Regions from separate parts of the Amycolatopsis ultiminotia genome, predicted to be linked through region 2. Evidence: riboswitches for the same ligand, from Rfam matches in the RefSeq annotation. Region 2 holds a riboswitch; the other holds the start of a gene.
What was found. A riboswitch is a leader RNA that binds a small molecule or an ion and turns the genes downstream of it on or off. The one in region 2 is predicted to bind thiamine pyrophosphate.
Positions count from the first base shown of each region.

Region 1: another riboswitch for thiamine pyrophosphate. It lies ahead of ABD793_RS31870 (thiamine ABC transporter substrate-binding protein); the one in region 2 lies ahead of thiO (glycine oxidase ThiO).

Region 1 covers NZ_BAAAZN010000017.1:107,945-119,601, forward strand. Annotated here, with positions in the region: gene ychF (redox-regulated ATPase YchF) at 36-1,118, shown strand; gene ABD793_RS31860 (hypothetical protein) at 1,501-1,806, shown strand; gene ABD793_RS31865 (4a-hydroxytetrahydrobiopterin dehydratase) at 2,411-2,701, opposite strand; TPP riboswitch at 2,726-2,839, shown strand; gene ABD793_RS31870 (thiamine ABC transporter substrate-binding protein) at 2,864-3,931, shown strand; gene ABD793_RS31875 (ABC transporter permease) at 3,907-5,526, shown strand; gene ABD793_RS31880 (ABC transporter ATP-binding protein) at 5,526-6,533, shown strand; gene ABD793_RS31885 (ABC transporter permease) at 6,567-7,484, opposite strand; gene ABD793_RS31890 (ABC transporter ATP-binding protein) at 7,597-8,598, opposite strand; gene ABD793_RS31895 (LolA family protein) at 8,595-9,683, opposite strand; gene ABD793_RS31900 (response regulator transcription factor) at 9,829-10,539, shown strand; gene ABD793_RS31905 (sensor histidine kinase) at 10,536-11,657, shown strand, end outside.
Region 2 covers NZ_BAAAZN010000009.1:111,329-122,985, reverse strand. Annotated here, with positions in the region: gene ABD793_RS21630 (GntR family transcriptional regulator) at 1-309, shown strand, start outside; gene ABD793_RS21625 (MFS transporter) at 320-1,831, shown strand; gene ABD793_RS21620 (NAD(P)-binding domain-containing protein) at 1,834-2,589, shown strand; gene ABD793_RS21615 (hypothetical protein) at 2,770-3,585, shown strand; gene thiE (thiamine phosphate synthase) at 3,589-4,254, opposite strand; TPP riboswitch at 4,285-4,390, shown strand; gene thiO (glycine oxidase ThiO) at 4,376-5,473, shown strand; gene thiS (sulfur carrier protein ThiS) at 5,474-5,674, shown strand; gene thiG (thiazole synthase) at 5,677-6,429, shown strand; gene ABD793_RS21590 (NAD(P)-dependent alcohol dehydrogenase) at 6,426-7,370, opposite strand; gene ABD793_RS21585 (MarR family winged helix-turn-helix transcriptional regulator) at 7,618-8,049, shown strand; gene thiD (bifunctional hydroxymethylpyrimidine kinase/phosphomethylpyrimidine kinase) at 8,055-8,888, opposite strand; gene ABD793_RS21575 (NADP-dependent oxidoreductase) at 9,036-9,959, opposite strand; gene thiD (bifunctional hydroxymethylpyrimidine kinase/phosphomethylpyrimidine kinase) at 10,108-10,947, opposite strand; gene thiC (phosphomethylpyrimidine synthase ThiC) at 10,944-11,657, opposite strand, start outside.

The sequences.
Region 1 (11,657 bases), on a different contig from region 2:
CGAGCGTGGGTGCACGGCACGTAGACTTACCCGCCGTGAGTCTCACCCTCGGTATCGTCGGCCTGCCCAACGTCGGCAAGTCCACCCTGTTCAACGCGCTGACCCGCAATGACGTGCTCGCCGCGAACTACCCGTTCGCCACGATCGAGCCGAACGTCGGGGTGGTGCCGCTGCCGGATCCGCGGCTGGCCGAGCTGGCCGAGCTGTTCTCCTCGGAGAAGACGGTGCCGGCCGTGGTGTCCTTTGTGGATATCGCGGGGATCGTGCAGGGTGCCTCCGAGGGGGCCGGGCTCGGCAACAAGTTCCTGGCCAACATCCGTGAGGCCAACGCGATCTGCCAGGTCATCCGGGTGTTCGATGATCCGGACGTGGTGCACGTGGACGGCCGGATCGACCCCTCGAGCGACATCGAGACGATCAACACCGAGCTGATCCTCGCCGATCTGCAGACGCTGGAGAAGGCGCTGCCGCGGCTGGAGAAGGAGGCCCGGACGAAGAAGGAGGCCCGGCCGGCGCTGGAGAACGCCCAGCGGGCCAAGGAGATCCTCGATTCCGGGCGCACGCTGTTCCAGTCGCAGAAGGAGATCGACACCGAAGCGCTGCGGGAACTGAGCCTGCTCACGACGAAGCCGTTCCTCTACGTCTTCAACGCCGACGAGCCCGTGCTCACCGACGAGGCGCGCCGCGCGGAGCTGACGAAACTGGTCGCGCCCGCCGACGCGGTGTTCCTCGACGCGAAGGTGGAGGCCGAACTGCTCGAACTGGACGACGAGGAATCCGTGCGCGAGCTGCTGGAATCCGTCGGTCAGCCGGAGCCGGGCCTGAACGCGCTGGCCCGCGCCGGATTCCACACCCTCGGCCTGCAGACCTACCTCACCGCGGGCCCCAAGGAATCGCGTGCCTGGACCGTTCCGCAGGGCGCCACCGCCCCGCAGGCCGCGGGCGTCATCCACACCGACTTCGAACGCGGCTTCATCAAGGCCGAGATCGTCTCCTACGACGACCTGATCGCAGCGGGCTCGATGGCCGCAGCCCGAGCCGCCGGAAAGGTCCGGATGGAAGGCAAGGACTACGTGATGTCCGACGGTGACGTGGTGGAGTTCCGCTTCAACGTCTGACTGCCGGCGCTGGTCCGGCGGATCGGCGCTGCCGGTGTCAGGACCATCGCCGCCAGGCGGGGCGAGGAAGGTGTCGCGGTCGTCTGTCGGGGGATTCGAGCCGGGGTTCGGCGGGTGCGTGTGCGGGCTGAACGCCTCGGCGTCGTGCCGCATCTTGATCCATTTCAGCGGGTGAGCGAGGTGCGGGGCAGACTTCGTGACCTGGAGGGGCAAAAGGCGGGCCAAGGTTGTTGCCGGGTTACTCCATTCGCCGCGAAGCTCCCTTCACTGAATTCGGACGACCGAACATCACGCGGAGGAGTGGCTCGACATGAAGTCAGCAGGAAGGGGCGCACCGGCGTTCATCACGACGGCTGCCGCACTGGGGCTCAGTGTGCTTGCCATGGTGGGGACGACCTCGGTGGCGGAGGCTGCTTCGGCGGAGTTCCGGCTGTGCAACACCACCACGGCTTACAAGGTGCGGGTGGAGGTCGACGGTCACAACACCGATTGGACCGTCGCCGGTGCCGCGTGCGTGACCACGCAGGCTTCGACCGGTACGCAGTTTGTCCTGCGGATCAGGAAAGAGCAGGGCAACAAGTTCGAAGAGCGGGTCGGCGCGCGGGGAACCACGGAGGCGGCAGGTAACACGGCCGTGAACACCTTCAACGACTTTGACTCGTTCAAATACGACCAGGCGCGGTACTGAGAACGAATACCGCGAAATCGGTTCGAGAACGAACTGGGGCGCGGGAACCGATGTTCGCCGTATGAGGCACGGTGCGGGCTGAAGGAATCTATTCGGCCGACGAGCAACGTGGTCGCGGCAGTGGGCGCAACGCGGACCGGTCACGCCTGACGGCGACCGGAACCTTCGGCGGTGAAGGGGGCTTCCAGGATCCTGGAAGCCCCCTTCACCGTGAGCGAGGGGCGGGGGTGATCAGCCGAGCAGGCCGAGCACCACGATCGCAGTCAAGGTGAGGGCCGTGGAAAATACCGCGATCCAGGCGTGCTGGGAGACGGTGACCTGGGCGGAGGAGCTGTTCATGGCGTGTCCTCGGGCGTGAAGTGACGATTCCGCAGGGTTAGCGCCTTGATCATGCCCGGTGTTACTGCCTGTGCTCGAGATCACGCCGATTGCGTACGGTGTGCCAGAGCACCCCACCCGCGACGGCCACCATCAGGCCGAACGACACCGTGCCCACCACGATCGCCTGCAGCATTTCCGATCCTCCTGAACGTGCGGTCCGCTTTGCCTGGGTGACGCACCGGGAGGTCGTTCGTGTTGCCGTGGTAGCAGAGGTCACAGCTGATCAGCGGGACGCCAGCACCTCGTCGATCTGCCGCGCGAGTGCGAAGTCCTTCTCCGTGAGACCGCCCTCGGAGTGGGTACTCAGCCGGAAGGTCAACGTCCGCCAGCGGATGTCGATGTCCGGGTGGTGCTCGGCCGCCTCGGCGAGCTCGGCCACCCGGTCGACCACCTCGATCGCCGCCGGGAACGAGGAGAGCTCGGCGGTGCGGACGATGGTGTCGTCCGCGCGATGCCAGCCGGACAGGGTGGTCAGTGCCTCGTCGGCCGCGGTGTTGCTCAGGAGTTTCGTCATCACTCCATGGTGTCGGCTACGCTGCGAAGTTGCCACGGGAGTCCGGCACGCCGGACTGAGAGGCGGGCGCTACCGGTCCGCGACCGTTCGCACCTGATTCCGGGTAATGCCGGCGCAGGGAGGCCTACCGCTCTCCTTGTCCGGCTTAGTGCAGGAGGGCAGATGATTCCGCGGACCGCACGTACGGTGCTGGGCCTCGGCACGGTCGCAGTGCTGGCGAGTGCCTGTTCGCTGTCCGGCGGGAGCTCCGGCGGCTCGGCGGATTCCGACCAGCAGAATCCGACCGTCACGCTGGTCACCCACGATTCGTTCGCCGCGCCGCAGGACGTGCTCGACGCCTTTCAGCGCCAGTCCGGCATCACGCTCAAGATCGTCAAGTCCGGCGACGCCGGGGCGCTGACCAACAAGCTGGTGCTGACCAAGGGCAACCCGATCGGCGACGTCGCATACGGCGTCGACAGCACGTTCGCCTCCCGTGCGCTCGGTGAAGGCGTGTTCCAGTCCTACACGAGCCCCGAGTCCGACCGGGGCCCGCAGCGGTATTCGGTGGACCCGGAGCACCGGCTCGCCGCCGTCGACCTCGGCGACGTCTGCGTGAACGTGGACACCGGCTATTTCGCGGCGAAGGGCGTTCCGGCTCCGACGTCGTATGACGATCTGGCCGACCCCCAGTACAAGGACCTGATGGTCGCCGAGAGCCCGGCCACCGCTTCCCCCGGCCTGGCCTTCCTGCTCGGCACGGTCGCGAAGTACGGCGAATCGGGCTGGCCGGACTACTGGAACCGGCTCAAGGCCAACGGGCTCAAGGTCGACAGCGGCTGGGAGGAGGCCTACAGCAAGGACTTCTCCGGTTCGTCGGGCAAGGGCCAGCGCCCGATCGTGGTCTCCTATGCCTCTTCGCCTGCCGCGGAGCTCGGCGAAGACGGCAAGCCGCGGACCAAGGCACTGCTCGACACGTGTTTCCGGCAGGTCGAGTACGCCGGGGTGCTGGCCGGTGGCAAACAGGTGCCGCAAGCGCAGAAGGTGGTCGACTTCCTGCTCTCGCAGCAGTTCCAGGCCACCGTCGCGCCGAACATGTACGTCTACCCCGCGCGCCAGGGCGTCGAGCTGCCTGCCGGCTGGACCGCCGTGGCACCGCAGCCGTCGGACCCGGCCACCATGGCAGCCGAGAAGATCCAGGCCGGCCGGGAGAAGTGGATCGGTGCATGGCGTTCGCTCATGGGGGCGTGAGGACTGCCCGCACCGCCGGGCTGACCCTGCTCGGCCTGCTGCCGGTCGCCTTCCTGCTGGTGTTCTTCGCCTGGCCGGTGGTGGCGATCATCGGCCGCGGCTTCTCCGCCGGTGGCGTGGACACCGTGCTCGGCGACCCGCAGACCTGGCGGCTCGCCGGGTTCACCGTCGGCAGCGCCGCCGCTTCCACCGTGGTCGCGGTGCTCGCCGGACTGCCGGTGGCGTACCTGCTGGCCAGGGTGCGGCTGCCCGGGGTCGGACTGGCCCGGACCATCGTGCTGGTCCCGTTCGTGCTGCCGACGGTGGTCGTCGGGCTCGCGTTCCGCGCGCTGTGGCCGGACGGTGGCGTGCCGGCGCTGGTACTGGCCAACGCGTTCTTCAACGTCGCCGTGGTCGCACGGACCGTCTCGGGGCTGTGGGCGCACCTGGACCCGCGGGCCACCGAAGCCGCGCGGGCGCTGGGTGCCTCGCCGTGGCGGGCGTTCCGCACGGTCACGCTGCCCGCGCTGGCGCCTGCGGTCGCCTCCGCCGCCGCGGTGGTGTTTCTCTTCTGCGCCACCAGTTTCGGTGTGGTGCTGATCCTCGGTGGCGGGAACTACCGCACCTTGGAGACCGAGATCTACCTGCGTACCGTCGATTTGCTGGATCTCTCCGGAGCGGCCGCGCTGTCGTTGCTCCAGTTCGCCGCCGTGATCGCCGCTCTCGCGCTCGGCGCGGTCGCCCGGCGGCGCCGGGAGAACGCCGAACGGCTGCGGTCTGCCCGGGTCACCGCGCGTCGGCCGGGTGGCGGGCAGTGGTCGGTGGTTGCCGCCGCGGTGGTGGTGCTCGGGTTGCTGCTGACGCCGATCGTCGCATTGCTCGTGGCGTCGGTGTCCACTCCGGACGGATGGAGCTTCGCCGGGTATCGCGCACTGTCGAGCACCGGTGTGGACGGCGCACTGCAGGTGACCGGCTGGGTCGCGGCGCAGAACTCGCTCGCCGCGGCCACCGACGCCACGCTGCTCGCGCTGGCGATCGGGGTGATCGCCAGCGTGGTGCTGGTGGCGCTGCGCCGTTCGCCGGGGCGGTTCGCCCGCGGGACGGGCGAGACGATGGACGCCGCGTTGATGCTGCCGCTGGGGGTTTCCGCGGTGACCGTCGGATTCGGCTACCTCGTGACGCTCGACGCGTTGCCCGGTGACCTGCGCACCTCGCCGATGCTGGTGCCGCTGGCACAGGCGCTGGTGATCATCCCGCTGGTGGTGCGGATGATCCTGCCGGTGCTGCGTGCGATCGACGAACGGCTGCGCCAGGCCGCGGCGACGCTGGGCGCGGGTCCGCTGCGGGTGTGGCGGGAGATCGATCTGCCGCTGGCCGCGCGCTCACTGGTGGCCGCCGCCGGATTCGGCTTCGTGGTCGCGCTCGGCGAGTTCGGCGCGACGAGCTTCCTCGCCCGTCCGGACGCACCGACGCTGCCGGTCGCGGTCGCCACGCTGATCGGCAGGCCGGGGGAGCTGAACAACCAGATGGCCTACGCCTCGTGTGCCCTGCTGATGCTGGTGACCGTGGCGGCCGTCGTGCTGATCGACCGGTTCGGTTCGGTCGGGGAGTTCTGATGGCGCTTTCGGTACGGGACGTCACCGTCCACTATGGAACCTTCGCCGCGGTGCGCGACGCCAGGCTCGACCTCGCCGACGGTGAGGTGCTCGCGCTGCTCGGACCGTCCGGCTCGGGAAAGTCGACCTTGCTGCGGGCGATCACCGGACTGGAACCGGTGTCCTCGGGGACGGTTTCCTGGGACGGCGCCGACCTCGCCGCGGTCCCGGTGCACAAACGGGGCTTCGGCCTGGTTTTCCAGGACGGTCAGCTGTTCCCGCACCGCGACGTCGCCGCGAACATCGCCTTCGGCCTGCGCATGCACGGCGTTGCCCGTGCACAGCACGCGGAACGGGTCACCGAACTGCTGCACCTGGTGGGGCTGGCCGGATTCGAACGCAGGCGGGTCACCGAACTGTCCGGCGGACAGGCCCAGCGGGTCGCGCTGGCCCGCGCGCTGGCCCCGAAGCCCCGGCTGCTGCTGCTCGACGAGCCGTTGTCCGGACTCGACGCGGGGCTGCGCGAGCAACTGGCGTTCGATCTGGCGGACCTGTTGCGGCGCAGCAAGATCACCGCGCTGCTGGTGACGCACGATCAGGAGGAGGCGTTCACCCTCGCCGACCGGGTGGCGGTGCTCGACGAAGGCGAGATCCGGCAGGAGGGCGCCGTTCGATCGGTGTGGCAGCATCCGGCCGACGAATCGGTGGCCCGTTTCCTCGGCGTCACCACGTTCCTGGCCGGTACCGCCGACGGCGGGGTGGTGCACACCGAACTCGGTGCCGTCGAGCTGCCCGGTACCGCGGACGGGCCGGTCCGGCTGGGCCTGCGCCCGCACGGGCTGCGGGTGGCCGGGGAAGGCGTGCCGGGCGAGGTCGTCGCGGCCGTGCGCAGGCGCGACCACCTGCGTCTCGTCGTCCGACGGGAAGAGTCCACAATGGACGCGGTAGCGCCGGCCGGGCGGGATCTGCGGGCAGGCGATCCCGTCCGGCTGGTTCCGGATCCGGACGGGATCGCCGTGCTCGGCTGAGCGGCCCTGGGCGGTTCTGGCGGTTCTGGGCGATCAGCCGTCGCGGGTGGCGAGCCTGCCGTAGGCCACCGAGAGGCCGACCACGAGGTAGCAGACCGCACGCAGCGCACCCTCGCCGAGCATCGTCGAGGACATCGGGTCCTGCAGTACCTCGGTCGGCGCCTCCGTCCAGTTCTGCGTGAGCAGGAACGGGTGCAGCCAGTCCAGCGACGTCAGGAAGCCGAGGATGGTGAACACGATGTTGCCGGCCAGCACCGAGGCGACCACGAGCATCGGGTGTTCGGTCCAGCTCGACACGGCCAGCGCGACCGCGCCGACCGCCCACATCTGCAGCACGATCCAGCCTGCCACGACCAGGATGCGCACCAGTGCCCCGCCGAGCGACAACGTGGTGCCCGACAAGGTGAACAGTGAATCGGTACCGTTGAGGATCAGGCCGGTGACCACCCCGGTCACGCACATCCCGAGCACCGCGACCACCGACACGATCGCCACGCCGATCGCCTTCACCGTCAGCAGCCTGCCCCGGCTCACCGGTGCGACCAGCCAGCCGCGCAGCGTGCCGTGCGCTGCCTCACCGGCGATCGCGTCCGCACCGGCCATGGCCGACGCGAGCGGCAGCAACAGCGTCAGTGTCATCACCATCGCCGCGATCGGCAGCACGAAGGCGTTGTTCACCGCGGACGACAGCAGCGCCGCGCTCGCGTCGCCCCCACCGGGGCCGGACGAGTTCTGGCCGACCAGCGTGAGCCCGATGCCGATCACGATCGGCACCAGTGCCAGCAGCCCCAGCACGGCCAGCGTGCGCGGCCTGCGGAAAATCCAGCGCAGCTCCGCCGCGATCAGCCGCGGCAACGGCACGGTGTCGTGCCCGGTACGGCTCACCGGCGCGGTGAGCGTCGCGGTGTTGACGCGGCCTCCCGCGGGAGGGAGCACGTCGGCGGTGCTCATGACGCCTCCACGGGAGGGAGTGCGTCGGCGGTGTTTATGGCGCCTTCTGCGGTAGGGAGTGCATCGGCGGTGTTGACGTCGCCTCCTGCGGGAGAAAGTGCATCGGCGGTGCTCATGAGTCCCCCTCGTCGTCGCTGCCTGCTTCCGATCCCCCTTCGGTGAGGCGGGCGAACAGGTCTTCCAGGCCGGTCCGTGCCCTGGTTGCTTCGTGCACCTCGACGCCGGCTTGCACGAGGACTTGCAGCACTCGTGGCGACGGCGTGGCGGTGAGGTCGGCGCGGACGCCGTCCGGGGTCAGCCGGGCACCGATCCGGTTCTCCCGCAAGGTTTCCAGCGCCAGTTCGGCGTCCGGGGTGCGGACCAGCAGTGCCGCGTTGCCCGATTCCAGCAGTTCGGCAAGTTCGCCCTGCGCGACCACGGTGCCCGACTGCAGCACCGCTACGTGTGTGCAGGTCGCCTCCACCTCGGCCAGCAGATGCGACGACACCACCACGGTCACGCCCTCCGCGTGCAGTTCGCCGATGATCCGGCGGATCTCCCTGGTACCCGCCGGATCGAGGCCGTTCGTGGGTTCGTCGAGCACGACCATCCGGCGCGGCACCAGCAGTGCGCCGGCAAGGCCGAGCCGCTGCTTCATGCCGAGCGAATAACCCTTGTACCGCCGGCGTGCGGCTGCGCCGAGACCCACCCGCTCGATCGCCGCGTCCACCGCGCCGGGGATCGCCTTCGAGGCCAGCCGCGGTTCCGCCGCGGCGAACCGCAGCAGGTTCTCCCGGCCGGACAGGAACGGGTGGAAGCCGGGGCCCTCGACCAGCGCGCCGACATCCGGCAGTGCATGCGCCGACTCCTCCGGCATCCGCCTGCCGAGCAGTTCGACCTCGCCCTCGGTCGGCCGCACCAGCCCGAGCAGCATCCGGATCGTGGTCGTCTTGCCGGAACCGTTCGGCCCGAGCATGCCGAGCACGGCGCCGTCGGGCACATCCAGGTCCACGTGGTCCACCGCGACCGTGCTCCGGTAGACCTTGCGCAGCCCCCTGGTGCGCGCGGCCGGGACCGCCGGGGCGGACACCTCGTCCGAGATGCCCGCCCCGGCCTCGACCGCGGTGCTGGTCACTTGGCGCCCAGCGACTGGTAGAGCACCTGCTCCGGCACCGCACCCGCGGCGAACCGGCCGTCGTCGGTCAGCACGCCGGTGCCGACCTTGGTGCTGAACAGGTAGCCGCTGCCCCACTCGCCGCTCACGCGCTTGGCGACCCGGCTGAGCAGCTTCTGCGGGTCCACGGAGCCCTTCTCGCCGCCCTGCGCCTGCTTCTGCTGAAGCGCGTCGGCAGGAAGCTTGCCGGTGAGCACGGTGTCCCAGCCGTCGCCGACGACCTTGGTGTCCTGCTTGGCCTGCTCCGCCACCGCCTTGCCGCGGTCGTCGGCCTTGGCCGTCTTCTCGGTCACCTTCGCGCCCTTGGGCGGGGTGAAGGCGAACAGGTCCGCCGACTGCGGGGCGAACTCGATCTGGTCGAACGCCAGCTGCAGTGCCGGATCGGCGGTTCCGTTGCTCAGCACGGAAAGCCGCAGCGGCATCCGGGTCTGCGAGTCGACCGCGACGCGGATTTCGCGCAGCAGCGTGCGTTCGCTCGGCTTCGGCGTGAGCACCAGCTCGTAGGCGGGCCGGTCGGCGACGGTGGCCGTGCCGTCGACCGAGACCGTGCTGCTCTCCCGGACCTTCGAGAGCAGGTCCTTCGCCGTGGTGGCCGGGTCGCCGGTCTGGTCCGCGCCGAGGCCGTGCTGTTTGGTCGCCACGTCCGCCGGAACGGTGGTCTTGGTGGCGGTGTTGCTCTGCGACTTGTAGTCCCAGACGCTGGTGCCGTCGTGGATGATCGTCTCCTGCGAGGCACCCTGTGCGAGCGAGATCTTCGCCTTGCCCGCGCCGTCGCTGAACACGTGCGCCGAATCGACGTCCAGCGCGCTCGCCCCCGGGATCGCGTTGCCGAGGTTGGGCAGGCCGAGGTTGTTGCTGACGTGCACCGTGCCGTCGAACGCGCTCGGCTTCGCCGTCATCACCGACTGCACCAGGTCCTCGGCGCTGACCTGCGGCAGCTTCGGCGCGGCCCCCGCCGACGCCGGCATCGCCACCACGGCCAGCCCCCCGACACCGAGCGCGGTGCCGACGACGGCCGCGGTAATGGCCTTCTTCTTCGGATCCATGTCGTCTCTCCCTGTGTCTCCGGGCCCCAGTGTGCCCGGCTCCCGGTGCAGACGGTCCCCGCCCGAGGCTGAGATACCACTGAATGGTCCGGCCGCGCGGCTGAGATCGCGCTGAGAGGCCGCGCGTCAGCTGCGAAAACCGGCCATGATGAAGCTCGTGAAACCTCGTGTGCTTGTGGTCGACGACGAACCGGGCGTGCGCAAGGCCCTGCAACGCGGCCTGCGCGCGGAGGACATGGACGTGGTCACCGCTGCGGACGGGCCGACCGCGCTGCAGCTCGCCCGCACCGGATCGTTCGACGTCGTGCTGCTGGACATCATGCTGCCCGGCCTGTCCGGTTATCGCGTGCTGGAACGGCTGCGTGGTGACGGCGTGACCACACCGGTACTGCTCGTGTCCGCCAAGGACGGCGAAATCGACCAGGCCGACGGCCTCGACCTCGGCGCCGACGGCTACCTGGTGAAGCCGTTTTCGTTCGTCGTGCTGGTGGCGCAGGTGCGTGCAGTGCTGCGGAGGGCAGGGCCGGAAGCCTCGCGGGGCGTGCTGAAGCTCAGTGCGCTGGAGGTCGACCGCGCGTTGCGGCAGGTGCGCTGGGACGGCCGGGAGGTGCCGTTCAGCCCGCGCGAGTTCGCGTTGCTGGAGGTGCTCGTCGGCCGGTCCGGCACGGTGGTGACGAAGGACGAGCTGCTGCGTGCGGTGTGGGGTGACGAGCAGTCGGTCACGCGCAACCTCGTCGAGGTCTACGTGGGATACGTACGGCGCAAACTCGATGCGGTCGGCGCCGGGGCACTGCTGCGCACCGTCCGCGGGCACGGTTATCTCGCCTCGGACACGCAGCTGGACGAGGTCAGGTGATCGGCTCGCCGTCGTGGTGGCGAGGCCGCTCGCTACGGGTGCGCATCACCGTGCTGGCGACCACGATCACCCTGCTGTGCCTGCTCGGTTCCGCTCTGCTGGTGGCCGGAAGCCTCCGGCCGATGCTCGTCGACTCGGTCGATCAGGAGCTGTCGGCCGCGCTCGGTCCGGCGGCCGCCGAGGTCGCCGCCGGGCATCCGCTCGACGTCGCGGATCCGGTGGTCGTCCGGGTGCTGGACATCGCAGGCGGACCGGTCGACGGCCGGCCACGGCCCCAGCTGACCGGCGTGGACGTCGGGCAGCTCAAAGCGGGCACGCCGGTGCAGCACGGCAGTGCACGCTGGCAGGGCCAGGTGGTGAGCGCGCCGGACGGCAGCCAGCGGCTCGTCGTGGCCGGCGCGGGCCTGGTCGGGTTCACCGCGGCGGTGTCCGACGGCAGGCTGTGGCTGGTGCTCGTTGCCGTGCTCGGCACGGTCGTGGCCGGGCTCGCGACGTGGCTGGTGGTGCGGCTCGCGCTGCGGCCGGTGGCCAGGATGCGGGGCCTGGTGCGCGCGTTGCCGCCGGGCTCGCGGCTGCCGCTGCCGAAATCGCACGACGAGATGCGGGCGCTGGCCGAGGAGTTCAACGCGCTGCTCGCACGCCAGGAGGAGGTGAGTGAGCGGCTGCGCCGGTTCACCGGCGACGCGGCACACGAGCTGCGTTCGCCGGTCGCCTCGATCCGGGTGCAGGCCGAGGTGGCCGTGACGAACCCCGATCCGGAGCTGGCGCAGGAGACCCTGTCGGACATCCTCACCGAGGCCGAGCGGCTTTCCGGTCTGCTGGACGGTCTGCTCACGCTGGCCCGTTCCGACGCGGGCGAGACGCCGCCGGCGGAACCGGTCGAGATGGTCTCGGAGGTACGTGCCGCGGTCCGGCGGCTGCCCGCCGGTGCGCCGGAAACCCGGGTGAGCACCGCGGTGGCGCAGGCCTGGGCCTCGGCCGCACATCAGGAGGTGGAGCTGGTGCTGGACAACCTCCTGCGCAACGCCTGCCGATACGCCGCGGGCCAGATCGTGGTGTCCGTGCTCGGCTCGCGTTCGAGCGTGCGGATCGTGGTGGACGACGACGGTCCGGGCGTC
Region 2 (11,657 bases):
CCGATGGCGCTCGAGACGACGCATCTGCCGCTTGGCCGTTTCCGCGGGCTGCGCAAGCACATCACCGCGGGTGGTTCGCTGTACGCGGTGCTGCGGGAGCACTACGGAGTGGAGCTGGAACGCGCGGAGGAGACGATCGAGACCTCGCTCGCCGGCCCGCAGGAGGCGGAGATGCTCGGCTCGGACGTCGGCATGCCGGTACTGATGCTCACCCGGCATTCCTTCGCCACGGACGGGAAACCGGTCGAGTTCGCCCGCGCGGTCTACCGCGGGGACCGGTACAAGTTCGTCACCACGCTGCTGCCGTGACCGCTGCCCGGTGACCGTGGCCGACCGGTCCGGTATCCGCTGGGGCACCTCCGCGGCGCGCGGGGTGCTGTGCACGACCATCCTCGGCTCCGGCATGGCGATGCTCGACGGCACGATCGTGAACGTCGCGCTGCCCCGGATCGGCGAGCAGCTGCACGCCTCGGTGGCCGGTCTGCAGTGGATCCTGGACGGTTATCTGCTCGCGCTCGCCGCGCTGATCCTGGTGGCGGGCACGCTCGGCGACCGTTACGGGCGCCGCCGGGTCTACCTGGTCGGCGTCGTCTGGTTCGGGCTGGCGTCCGGGTTGTGCGCGGCGGCACCGTCGATCGAGCTGCTGGTGGTCTTCCGGATCCTGCAGGGCATCGGCGGCGCGTTGCTCACCCCCGGGTCGCTGGCCATCCTGCAGGCGTCCTTCTCCCGCGAGGACCGGGCGCGCGCGATCGGCGCGTGGTCCGGACTCGGCGGGCTCGCGTCCGCGGTCGGCCCGCTGCTCGGCGGGTTGCTCGTGCAGGCGTGGTCGTGGCGGCTGGCGTTCTTGATCAACCTGCCGCTGGCCGTGCTGGTGGTGCTGATGGCGCGCAGGTTCGTCCCCGAATCACGCGATCAGGCCGCCACCGGGCATCCGGACTACCGGGCCGCCGCGGTCGGGGCGGTCGGGCTCGCCGGGGTGACCGGTGCACTGGTCGAGGCTCCGGTACGGGGGATCGGCGATCCGGTCGTACTGGTCGCGCTCGTGGCCGGGGTGCTCGGGCTCGGCCTGTTCGTCCGGCTGCAGCACCATGCGACCGAACCACTGGTGCCACCGGCGTTGTTCCGGGACCGGACGTTCACGCTGTCCAATGCGCTCACCTTCGTGGTCTACGCGGCGCTCGGCGGCGTGCTGATGTTGCTGGTGCTGCAGTTGCAGGTTTCGCTGGGCTACTCGCCGACCCTGGCCGGGCTGGCCGGCCTGCCGATCACGATCCTGATGTTGCTGCTGTCCGGCCGTTCCGGGGCACTGGCCCAGCGGATCGGCCCGCGGGCACAGCTCGTGGCGGGTCCGATCGTGCTCGGTGCCGGGATGCTGTTGCTGACCAGGGTCGGACCGGGTTCGTCGTACCTCGGTTCGGTGCTGCCCGCGGTGGTCGTGTTCGGTCTCGGGCTGGCCGCCGTGGTGGCTCCGGTGACCGCCACGGTGCTCGCCGCGGCCCCGGACCGCTACGCCGGGGCCGCCTCCGGGGTCAACAACGCGATCGCCCGATCGGGTGGACTTCTGGCGGTCGCGGTGCTGCCCGCGGCGGCCGGTCTCACCGGTGCCGCCTATCGCGATCCGGCTGCGCTGACCGCAGGCTGGCGGACGGCACTGGTGATCTGCGCGGTACTGGCGGTGGCGGGCGGGCTCATCGCGCTGGGTATCCACAATGGCGTGTTCGGCGCCGCGGACCGGCCGGACGAGTCCCCGCATCCGGGTGACTGCCTGCACTGCGGGGTCGAAGGCCCGCCGACGCACGTCCACCCCGGCACCAGGCAGCGAGGGAGATGATCATGTCCGGCTACGGATTCGTCGGTACCGGGGAGATCACGGCCGCCATCGTGACCGGTCTCGACGGGGCCGATCCGGTGTACCTGTCGCCACGCGGCCGCGAAATCGGACAGGCGCTGGCCGAGCGGTTCCCGAACGTGCAGGTGTGCGGCAGCAACCAGGAGGTCCTCGACCGTGCGGAAACCGTCGTGCTGGCGGTGCGCCCGCAGGTGGTGCGTGCGGTGCTCGAAGAGCTGACCTTCGGGCCGCAGCACGTGGTGATCAGCGCGGTGGCCGCGGTGCGGCTGGATCGGCTGCGCGAGTGGGCCGCACCGGCCACCCGGGTGGTCCGGTCCATCCCGCTGCCGCAAGCCGAGCGGCGGCAGAGCCGCACTGTGGCGTATCCGGACGACGCCGCCGCGCGCCGGCTCTTCGAGCCGCTCGGCGGCCTTGTGGTGCCGGACGACGAGGCGGGACTGGAAGCGTTCAGCGCGGCGACCGCCACCTTCGCCGCGCACCTCGACTACCTCGCCACCATCGCGGGGTGGATGGGCGAGCACGGAGTCGATCCCGATGCGGCGTCCGCGTACCTCACCCACGTGTTCGGACAGCTCGGCCAGTCGCTGTCGGCGGGATCGGGTGCGCTCGCCGAGCTGACCGCCCGGCACACGACTCCGGGCGGAATCAACGAACAGCTGATGACCGACTTGCGCCGCGACGGCGTACCGGACACGGTGCGGCGTGCGCTCGACGCGGTGCTGGACCGGGTGCGCGGCTAGCTGCCACCGGGGTAGGCGAGCAGTTCCGGCGAGCGTGTCAGGAGAGTGTGCGCCATAGACCATCCATTGTGGACGGTCAACGTGGGCTCGCTCACGGATGAGCAACGCAGGGAGTTCTTCGCGCGACTTACTCGTTGAGACAGGCAGCGGTAACGGCCGGGAATCGAGCAGATCGGAATCATGGGCGAGGAGCACAAGGGCACGACGGAGCAGGCCACCAAGCGGGGTCTGCGGCCGGCCTCGGTGGCCGCCGCGGCACTCGCCGCGGTGACTGCGGCGTTGCTGGGTTCGACGCTTGGCGTCGCAGGGACGGTGGTGGGCGCCGGGCTGGCGAGTGTGATCACCACCGTCGGCGGTGAGCTGTACCTGCGTTCGCTGCAGCGCACGCGCGACGCCGCGAAGAAGGCACGCGACAAGCTCGCCACGGCTGGGCAGCGACGTACCCAGGGCGGGCTGCGGCCGGTCAGCGATCCACGGGACGCGCCGACGGTGTACCTGTCCACGGATCTGTCGGAGATGCCGACGGTGCGCATTTCGAAGCTCCAGCCGGGGGAGTCACCCGAGGAGCAACCGGAGGAGCAACCGGAGGCCGAGGAAAGCTTCGGTGCCAAACTCCGCAAGCTGCGCTGGCCGTTGATCATCGGTTCCAGCGTGGTCGCGTTCGCGGCGGCACTGGCCGTGCTGTTCACCCTCGACGGGGTCAGCAACGGAGGGGTGAACACCGGGCTGCTCCCGCAGCGGGACACGAGCCAGCAGGATCGTCAGCAGGACGACCAGCCCACCCAGACGCAGGACGTGCCGACGCCGACCGAGACGCCGTCGGACACGCCGAGCACGGCGCCCTCGACCACGACCACCACCGTCGGGCCGACCACGACCACGTCGCCGACCACGGAAAACCAGGCGCCGCCGTCGAGCACCGGTTCTTCGGCGCCGTCGACCACGCAGAGCCAGCCGGAGTCGAAGGCCCCGGTGCAGCCGAACGCGACCCCGTGAGACTCAGCCGAGCCGGGCGCGCAGCGCCTGTGCGGCGGCCTTCGGGTCGTCGGCCCCGGTGAGCGCACGGACCACGACGATCCGGGACGCTCCGGCGTCGAGCACAGCGGGCAGCCGCTCCTGATCGATGCCGCCGATGGCGAACCACGGCCGGGCAGTGGCGCTTGCCGCGGTCGTGCGCACCAGGTCCAGACCGGGTGCGTGGCGGCCCGGTTTGGTCGGCGTCGGCCAGCACGGGCCGGTGCAGAAGTAGTCCACGCCGTCCTCGGCGGCGGCCGCGGCGGCCTGTTCGGCCGAATGGGTGGAACGGCCGATGACCACGTCGTCGCCGAGGACGCGCCGGGCCAACGGCACCGGGAGGTCGTCCTGCCCCAGGTGCAGCACGTCGGCGCCGACCGCGAGCGCGACGTCCGCGCGGTCGTTCACCGACAGCAGCGCACCGTGGCGCGTGCACGCTTCGGCCAGCACTTCGAGCGCGGCGATCTCCTGCTTGGCCTCGAGCGGGGCGCCATCGGACTTGTCCCGCAGCTGCACGATGTCGACGCCGCCGGCGAGTACCGCGTCGGCGAATTCGGCGAGGTCACCACGGTCGGTGCGGGCGTCGGTGCACAGGTACAGCCGGGCGTCGGCGAGCCGGGCACGGATCTGGTCTCCGGACAGGGCGGGCATGGCGGCGACGTTACCCGCGCGCTACGGTGGAGTGGTCCGCACGGGAGCCCGAGGCACGGGCTGAGAGGGAGCTGCCGCTCCGACCGTGGAACCTGATCCGGGTCATGCCGGCGCAGGGAGCGTGAGTACGAAAGTGAGTTCCGAGCACACAATTGCGACCGTCGTCGGCGGCGGGGTCATCGGGTTGTCGGTCGCCTGGCGTGCCGCGGCCGCCGGGTGGCCGGTGCGGTTGCTCGATCCGGAACCGGTACGCGGTGGTGCCTCGTGGCTGGCCGGCGGCATGCTGGCGCCGGTCACCGAGGCGTGGCCGGGGGAAGAGGACGTGCTCCGGCTGGGTGAGGAGTCGTTGCGGCGGTGGCCGCAGTTCGCGCGGGACCTGTCGGCGGCGGGTATCGATCCCGGGCTGGCCGGGCACGGCACGATCGTGCTCGCGTTCGATTCCGCGGACGCCGGGCACCTCGAGATCCTGGCCGGGCATCTGCGTTCGCTCGGCCGTGCCGTGGAATCGCTGACCAGCCGCGAAGCTCGCCGGCTGGCGCCCGGGATCGGCGCGGTCCGGGGTGGGCTGCACGTGCCGGGAGATCTGGCCGTGGACAACCGGAAGCTGCTCACCGCGCTCGCCGAGGCCGGGGCACAGCAGGGCGTGGAATTCCGCCGCGAGCGGCTGGCGAGCCTCGACGACGTGCCAGGTCCGGTCGTGCTCGCGGCAGGGGCTTGGACCGGACAACTGCATCCGTCGCTGGCGCAGGCGGTGCGCCCGTTGAAGGGGGAAATCCTGCGGTTGCGGCCTCGGCGTGGCTGTCTGCCGCCTCCGCCGCACACCGTGCGCGCGATCGTCGAAGGGCGGCCGATCTACCTCGTGCCGCGTGCAGACGGTGAGCTGGTGCTCGGCGCGACGCAGTACGAAGCGGGCTTCGACCAGGCCGTGACCGCGCGCGGCGTACGCGAGTTGCTTGAGGGCGCGGAGCGGATCCTGCCGGGCATCACGGAGTACGAGCTAGTGGAGACGGCCGCCGGCCTGCGGGCGGGAAGCCGGGACGCGCTGCCGTACGTCGGCGAAGTCGGCGAAGGCGTATACGTCGCGACTGGCCACCACCGCAACGGGCTGTTGATGGCGCCGGTGACCGCAGACGCGGTGCTGGCGTGGCTGGCCGGCGAAGCGCCGCCGGCGGAGATCGCCGCGGCGTCGCCCGCTCGTCTGGAGAAGGAGCGAGTCTGAATGGAGCTCAAGATCAACGGTCAGTGGCAGGAGTTCCCCGACGGGAGCACCGTGTCCGAGGTGCTCGACGCGGTCGGGGCCACCCGGCAGGGGGTGGCTGTCGCGGTGAACGGCGAGGTCGTGCGCCGCGGTGACTGGGCCGCTTCCGTCGTGCCGAAGGGCGCGAGCATCGACGTGCTGACCGCAGTGCAGGGAGGCTGATCGTGGACGATCTCGTCATCGGGGGACACAAGTTCTCCTCGCGGCTGATCATCGGCACCGGTGGTGCGGCGAACCTCGAGGTGCTGGAGCGCTCACTGCTCGCGTCCGGCACCCAACTCACCACGGTCGCTCTGCGCCGGGCCGACGCCGAGGGCGGCTCCGGCGTGCTGGAACTGGTGCGGCGCTTGGACATCGAGCTGTTGCCGAACACCGCGGGCTGCCGGACCGCGGCCGAGGCGGTGCTCACCGCGCAGCTGGCGCGCGAGGCGCTGGACACGGATCTGGTGAAGCTGGAAGTGCACGCGGACGACCGCACCCTGCTGCCCGACCCGCTCGAAACGCTGGAGGCGGCCGAGCGGCTGGTGGCCGACGGGTTCACCGTGTTCGCCTACACCAACGACGATCCGGTGCTGGCCCTGCGGCTGGAGGAGGCAGGCTGCGCCGCGGTGATGCCGCTCGGCGCGCCGATCGGCACCGGTCTCGGCATCCGCAACCCGCACAACATCGAGCTCATCGTGGCGCGCGCGTCGGTCCCGGTGGTGCTCGACGCAGGCATCGGCACGGCGTCCGACGCGGCACTGGCGATGGAACTCGGCTGCGACGCGGTACTGCTTTCGACCGCGGTGACCCGCGCGGCGGACCCGGAACGCATGGCGTCCGCGATGCGCTCCGCGGTGGAGGCGGGATACCTGGCCCGCGGAGCAGGCCGCGTCCCGCAACGGTTCTGGGCACAGGCATCCAGCCCGCCCCGCTAGATCTCGACGACGATCTTGCCGCGCACTCCGCCGTTTTCCAGTGCGCGGTGCGCGTCGGCGATTTCCGCGAGCGGGAACACGCGGTCGACCTTCGGCCGGACTGCGCCGGTGCGCACCAGCCTGCCCAGTTCGGCCAGCAGCGGGGACCGTGGGCTGCCGCTGAAGGCGTACACCGGCCGGGTGCGGCGCAGGGAGTGCGCCGCGATCCAGCCCACCGAACGGGCCAGGTGCGCGGTGTCGAACGAGATCGCCACCATCCGCCCGCGCGGAGTGAGCAGCCGGTGGAAGGCGGGCATACCGGTGCCGACCGTGTCCAGGACGACGTCGAACCGGCCGAGGTCGCCGGGCGCGCGGTAGTCGATCGCCTCGTCCGCGCCGAGTTCCTTCGCCAGATCCAGGTTCGCGGCACTGGCCAGCCCGGTGACGTGCGCGCCCATTTCCTTCCCGAGCTGCACCGCGACGTAGCCGACCCCACCGGTCGCGCCGCGGACCAGCAGCCGTTCGCCGGGTGCAAGGGCAGCCTTGTCTCGGAACGCGGTGATCGCGGTGGTGCCGGCCAGCAGTGCGACGGCTGATGCGAAGTCCACACCGTCCGGCAGGTGGTCGAGCCGGTCGGCCGCCACCGCGACGTACTCGGCCGCGGTACCCGTGCGACGGCCGAGGAGCCCCCACACACGGTCACCGACGGCGAACCGGCTGGAGCCGGGCTCGACGACCTCCCCGGCAAGGTCGACCCCGACCCGCTTGGGAAACCGGTTGCCAGTGAGCGGGCGCAGGTGCCCGGCTCGCATCGACAGCTCACCGCCGTTGACCGAGACCGCGCGCACCCGCACCAGCACCTCGCCCGCTCCGGCGGTGGGCCGCGGGCCAGTGGTTTCGTGCAGTACACCGGCATCGCCGTACCGGTCGTAAGCGGCGAACCGCATTGAAGTGGATGCCATGTGCCATTTCTATCCGGAAAAGCGGACGGGGTCATCCACTTCAGTCGAAGTGAGACATACCCGCAGGTGGTCGCCTCAGTTGGCAGCCGGACGGGATCTCGAACAGGTTCCGGTTCGGCCGCGTGAACGGCTCACTTCGGTGATTTTGCCCGCGCTTGACGCGGACTGAGCACCGATGGGCCGTATGGTTGACGGCACCTTTCCGGCGCACCCTTGCGGCGGGCATCAGCGTCAGGAGGAGCCGACCGTGACTCTTTCGTCGGTCCAGGATGTTTCCGGCAGGTTGTACCTGGCGGTCGGGCGGCTGTCCCGATCGCTGCGGCAGACCGGCATACCCGGACCCGGCCACGGCGCGATCTCCGCGCTGGCCACCCTCGTGCACTTCGGGGAGTTGCGGCTCGGCGATCTCGCGGCGAAGGAGGGGGTCGCGGCGGCGACCATGTCGCGCATCGTGGCCACGCTCGTGGAGGCCGGCTACGTCACGCGGGAGTCCGACCCGATCGACCGCCGTGCATGGCTCGCGCGTGCCACCGAGGAGGGCGAGCGGCTCGTGTCCGGCGTGCGCTCCACCCGGGTGCAGGAGCTGAACAACCGCCTCGACCGGCTCACCCCGGAAGCCCGCGAAGCGCTGACCGCCGCGTTGCCCGCGCTGGAAGCCCTCATTTCCGACGAGGCCTGAGGCGGCTACCGCTCTTCCGGGGCCAGCCGCCAGAACGCGGACACCGGGCCGACCTTCGCACCCATCGGGTACGAGTGTTCGACCGCCTGCGAGACGAACCACTTGCCGTAGCGGGCGGCCTCGACCGGCGGCAGGCCCTTGGCCAGCCCCGCGGTGAGCGCGGACGCCATCGTGTCGCCTGCTCCGTGCGTGTGCGGGGTCAGGTAGCGCGGTCCGGGCAGCTCCACGAACGTCGAACCGTCGAAGAGCAGGTCCACGCACTCCGGATCGGACCGCAGGTGCCCGCTCTTCACGAGGACGTACTTCGGGCCGAGCTGGTGCAGCACCACCGCCGCTGCGTGCATGCCCTCGCGGTCGGTCACCGTCATCCCGGTGAGCAGCCGCACCTCGTCGAGGTTCGGGGTGACCAGGGTCGCGCGCGGGAGCAGCTCCTCGCGCAGCGCGGTGAGCCCGGCTTCGTCGAACAGCGGATGGCCGGTCATCGACGCGGCCACCGGATCGACCACGAACGGGATGGCGGCGTCGCGGCCGATGCCCGCGCGGTCGCAGGCACCCGCCACGGCGTGGATGATCTCCGCGGACGCGAGCATGCCGGTCTTCGCCGCGCCGACGCCCATGTCCGAAGCCACCGCCTCGATCTGCCCCGCCACGATGTGCGGTGGCAGATCCGCGCGGTCGTGCACGCCGAGGGTGTTCTGCACGGTGACCGCGGTGACCGCGACCAGGCCGTGCACCCCGCAGGTGAGGAAGGTGCGCAGATCGGCCTGCAGTCCGGCGGCTCCGCCGGAGTCGGAACCGGCGATGGTCAGCGCCGAAGGTGGGCTCGGGTTGTCCGGCATGGCGATTTCCGGCTTCTCGTGTGGGTCGGCTGTGCTTCCTGCACAGTCCACCACGGTGGCACAGCGTGAGTGCCGTTGCACCACCCGTCGCGCTTCCGGACGATCCGCCTGCGAGCGGGCGGGGTCAGACCTGCTCGGCAATCCACATCAGACGGTGAGCACGAGCTTGCCGGTCACCCGGCCGGCTTCCCCGGTCTCCTGCGCCTTCGCGACGTCCTCGAGCGGGAAGGTCTTGGCCACGTGCACCTTCAGCGCACCGCGTTCGACCAGGTCGAGCAGGCCCAGCAGACCGAGCCGGTCCGGCTCTACGAGCAGCGACGACGTGCGTACCCCGCGCTTGCCCGCTTCCGCCGCGACACTGTCGGCCACCCCGCCGGGCACACTGATCACCAGCCCGTCCTTCTTGACACCGGCCAGCCAGCGCAGATCGCTGCTCTCGCCGACCAGGCCGAACACCACGTCGAGGCCTTCCGCGGTGGCGCTCTCGTCCCGGTAGTCGATGGGCTCGTCCACGCCGATCTCGCGGAGGAAGTCGTGTTTTGCCGCGCTGGCCGTGCCGAGCACCTGCGCGCCGCGTGCCTTGGCGATCTGCACGGCGAGATGGCCGACCCCGCCCGCGGCCGCGTCCACCAGTACGCGCTGTCCACTCCGGACGTTCGCGACGTCCACCAGACCCTGCCACGCGGTCAAACCGGCCAGTGGCAGACCGGCGGCCTCCACATGGGACAGTGCGCCCGGCTTGCGCACGAACTGCCGTGACGGCGCGGTCAGGTACTCGGCGTAGCCGCCGGCCTGGCGTGGAAACCACGGCATGCCCAGCACTTCATCACCTTCGCGCAGGCCGGTGGCGCCGAACCCGACCTGCTCGACGACGCCCGAAACGTCCCAGCCGAGCGTGTACGGCGGTTTGCCCATGAACACTTCGTGCGCCCGTGATTTCCAGTCGACCGGGTTGATGCCTGCCGCGTGCACCCGCACCAGCACCTCGGTCGGGCCGGGCTCGGGGCGGTCGGCTTCGACCAGCTGCAGTACTTCGGTGCCGCCGAATTCCTGCTGGGTCACCACGCGCATATCGGTCCTTCCGCTTCTCGTTGGTGGTGATTCCATGGTCGGTGTAGTGGTCATTTTTCGCCGGCAGGCGCCGCACCGGGGCCGCTTCAGCTGACGTTCGGCAGCTCCAGGGACAACGAGTTCCACAGTGCCTTCATGGCGGCTTCGTTCATTCCGCCAGTGTGGTCGAGGTGTCCGCGAGGCGCCAGAACGGCGAAACCGGGCCGACTCCGGCGCCGAGGGGGTACGCCTCGGCAACGCAACGTTCGATGAACCGCTTCGCCTCCGCCACCGCGGTGGGCACGTCCGCACCCTTCGCGAGTGCGGACGTGATCGCCGATGCCATCGTGTCGCCGCCGCCGTGCGTGTTCTCGGTGGCGATCCGCGGTCCGGACAGCTCGATCGGCTCGGTGCCGTCGGTGAGCAGGTCCACGCAGTCCTCGGCGTCCCGCAGGTGCCCGCCTTTCACCAGCACCCACTGCGAACCGAACTCCAGCAACGCTTCCGCTGCCGTCCGCCGGCTCGCCGCGTCGGTCACCTCGACTCCGGTGAGCAGCCGTACCTCGTCGAGGTTCGGCGTGATCACGGTGGCCCGCGGGAACAATTCGGTGCGGATCGCCTCCAGCGCCTCCTCACGCAGCAATGCGTGCCCGGTCATCGACGCGGCCACCGGATCCACCACGAACGGGGTGTCCGTCCCGCGTCCGATGTGGACTTCGTCGAGGGTTTTCGCCACTGCTTGGATGATCTCCGCGGTGGCCAGCATGCCGGTCTTCGCCGCGTCGACGCCCATGTCCCCGGCGACCGCCTTGATCTGCGCGGTGACCACGTCCGCCGGGATTTCGGTGAAACCCTGCACCCCCAGCGAATTCTGCACGGTGACCGCGGTGAGTGCGACCAGCCCGTGCACGCCGTGGGAGAAGAACGTGCGCAGGTCCGCCTGTACGCCCGCACCACCGCCGGAATCGGATCCGGCGATGGTGAGGGCGGTGTGCGGGGTACTGCTCACTGCCCGACCACGGGCAGGTAGACCTTGCCGCCGCTTTCGGAGAACTCGTTCGACTTCTCCGCCATCCCGGCCTCGATGGCCTCCACAGTGGACAGACCGTGTTCCTCGGCGTACTTGCGCACGTCCTGGGTGATCCGCATGGAGCAGAACTTCGGTCCGCACATGGAGCAGAAGTGCGCGGTCTTCGCCGGTTCCGCGGGCAGCGTCTCGTCGTGGAACGACCGTGCGGTGTCCGGGTCGAGCGACAGGTTGAACTGGTCGTGCCAGCGGAATTCGAAGCGGGCCTTGGACAGTTCGTCGTCCCATTCCTGTGCGTAGGGATGGCCCTTGGCGAGGTCGGCGGCGTGTGCGGCGATCTTGTAGGTGATCACGCCGGTCTTCACGTCGTCGCGATTGGGCAGCCCGAGATGCTCCTTCGGTGTGACGTAGCACAGCATCGCGGTGCCGTACCAGCCGATCTGCGCGGCCCCGATCGCGGAGGTGATGTGATCGTAGGCCGGTGCGATGTCGGTGGTGAGCGGACCGAGGGTGTAGAACGGTGCCTCGCCGGTGAGTTCCTCCTCCAATTCCACGTTTTCCTTGATCTTGTGCATCGGCACGTGGCCGGGGCCCTCGATCATCACCTGCACGTCGTGCTCGCGGGCGATCCGGGTGAGCTCACCGAGGGTTTCCAGTTCGGCGAACTGGGCACGGTCGTTCGCGTCCGCGAT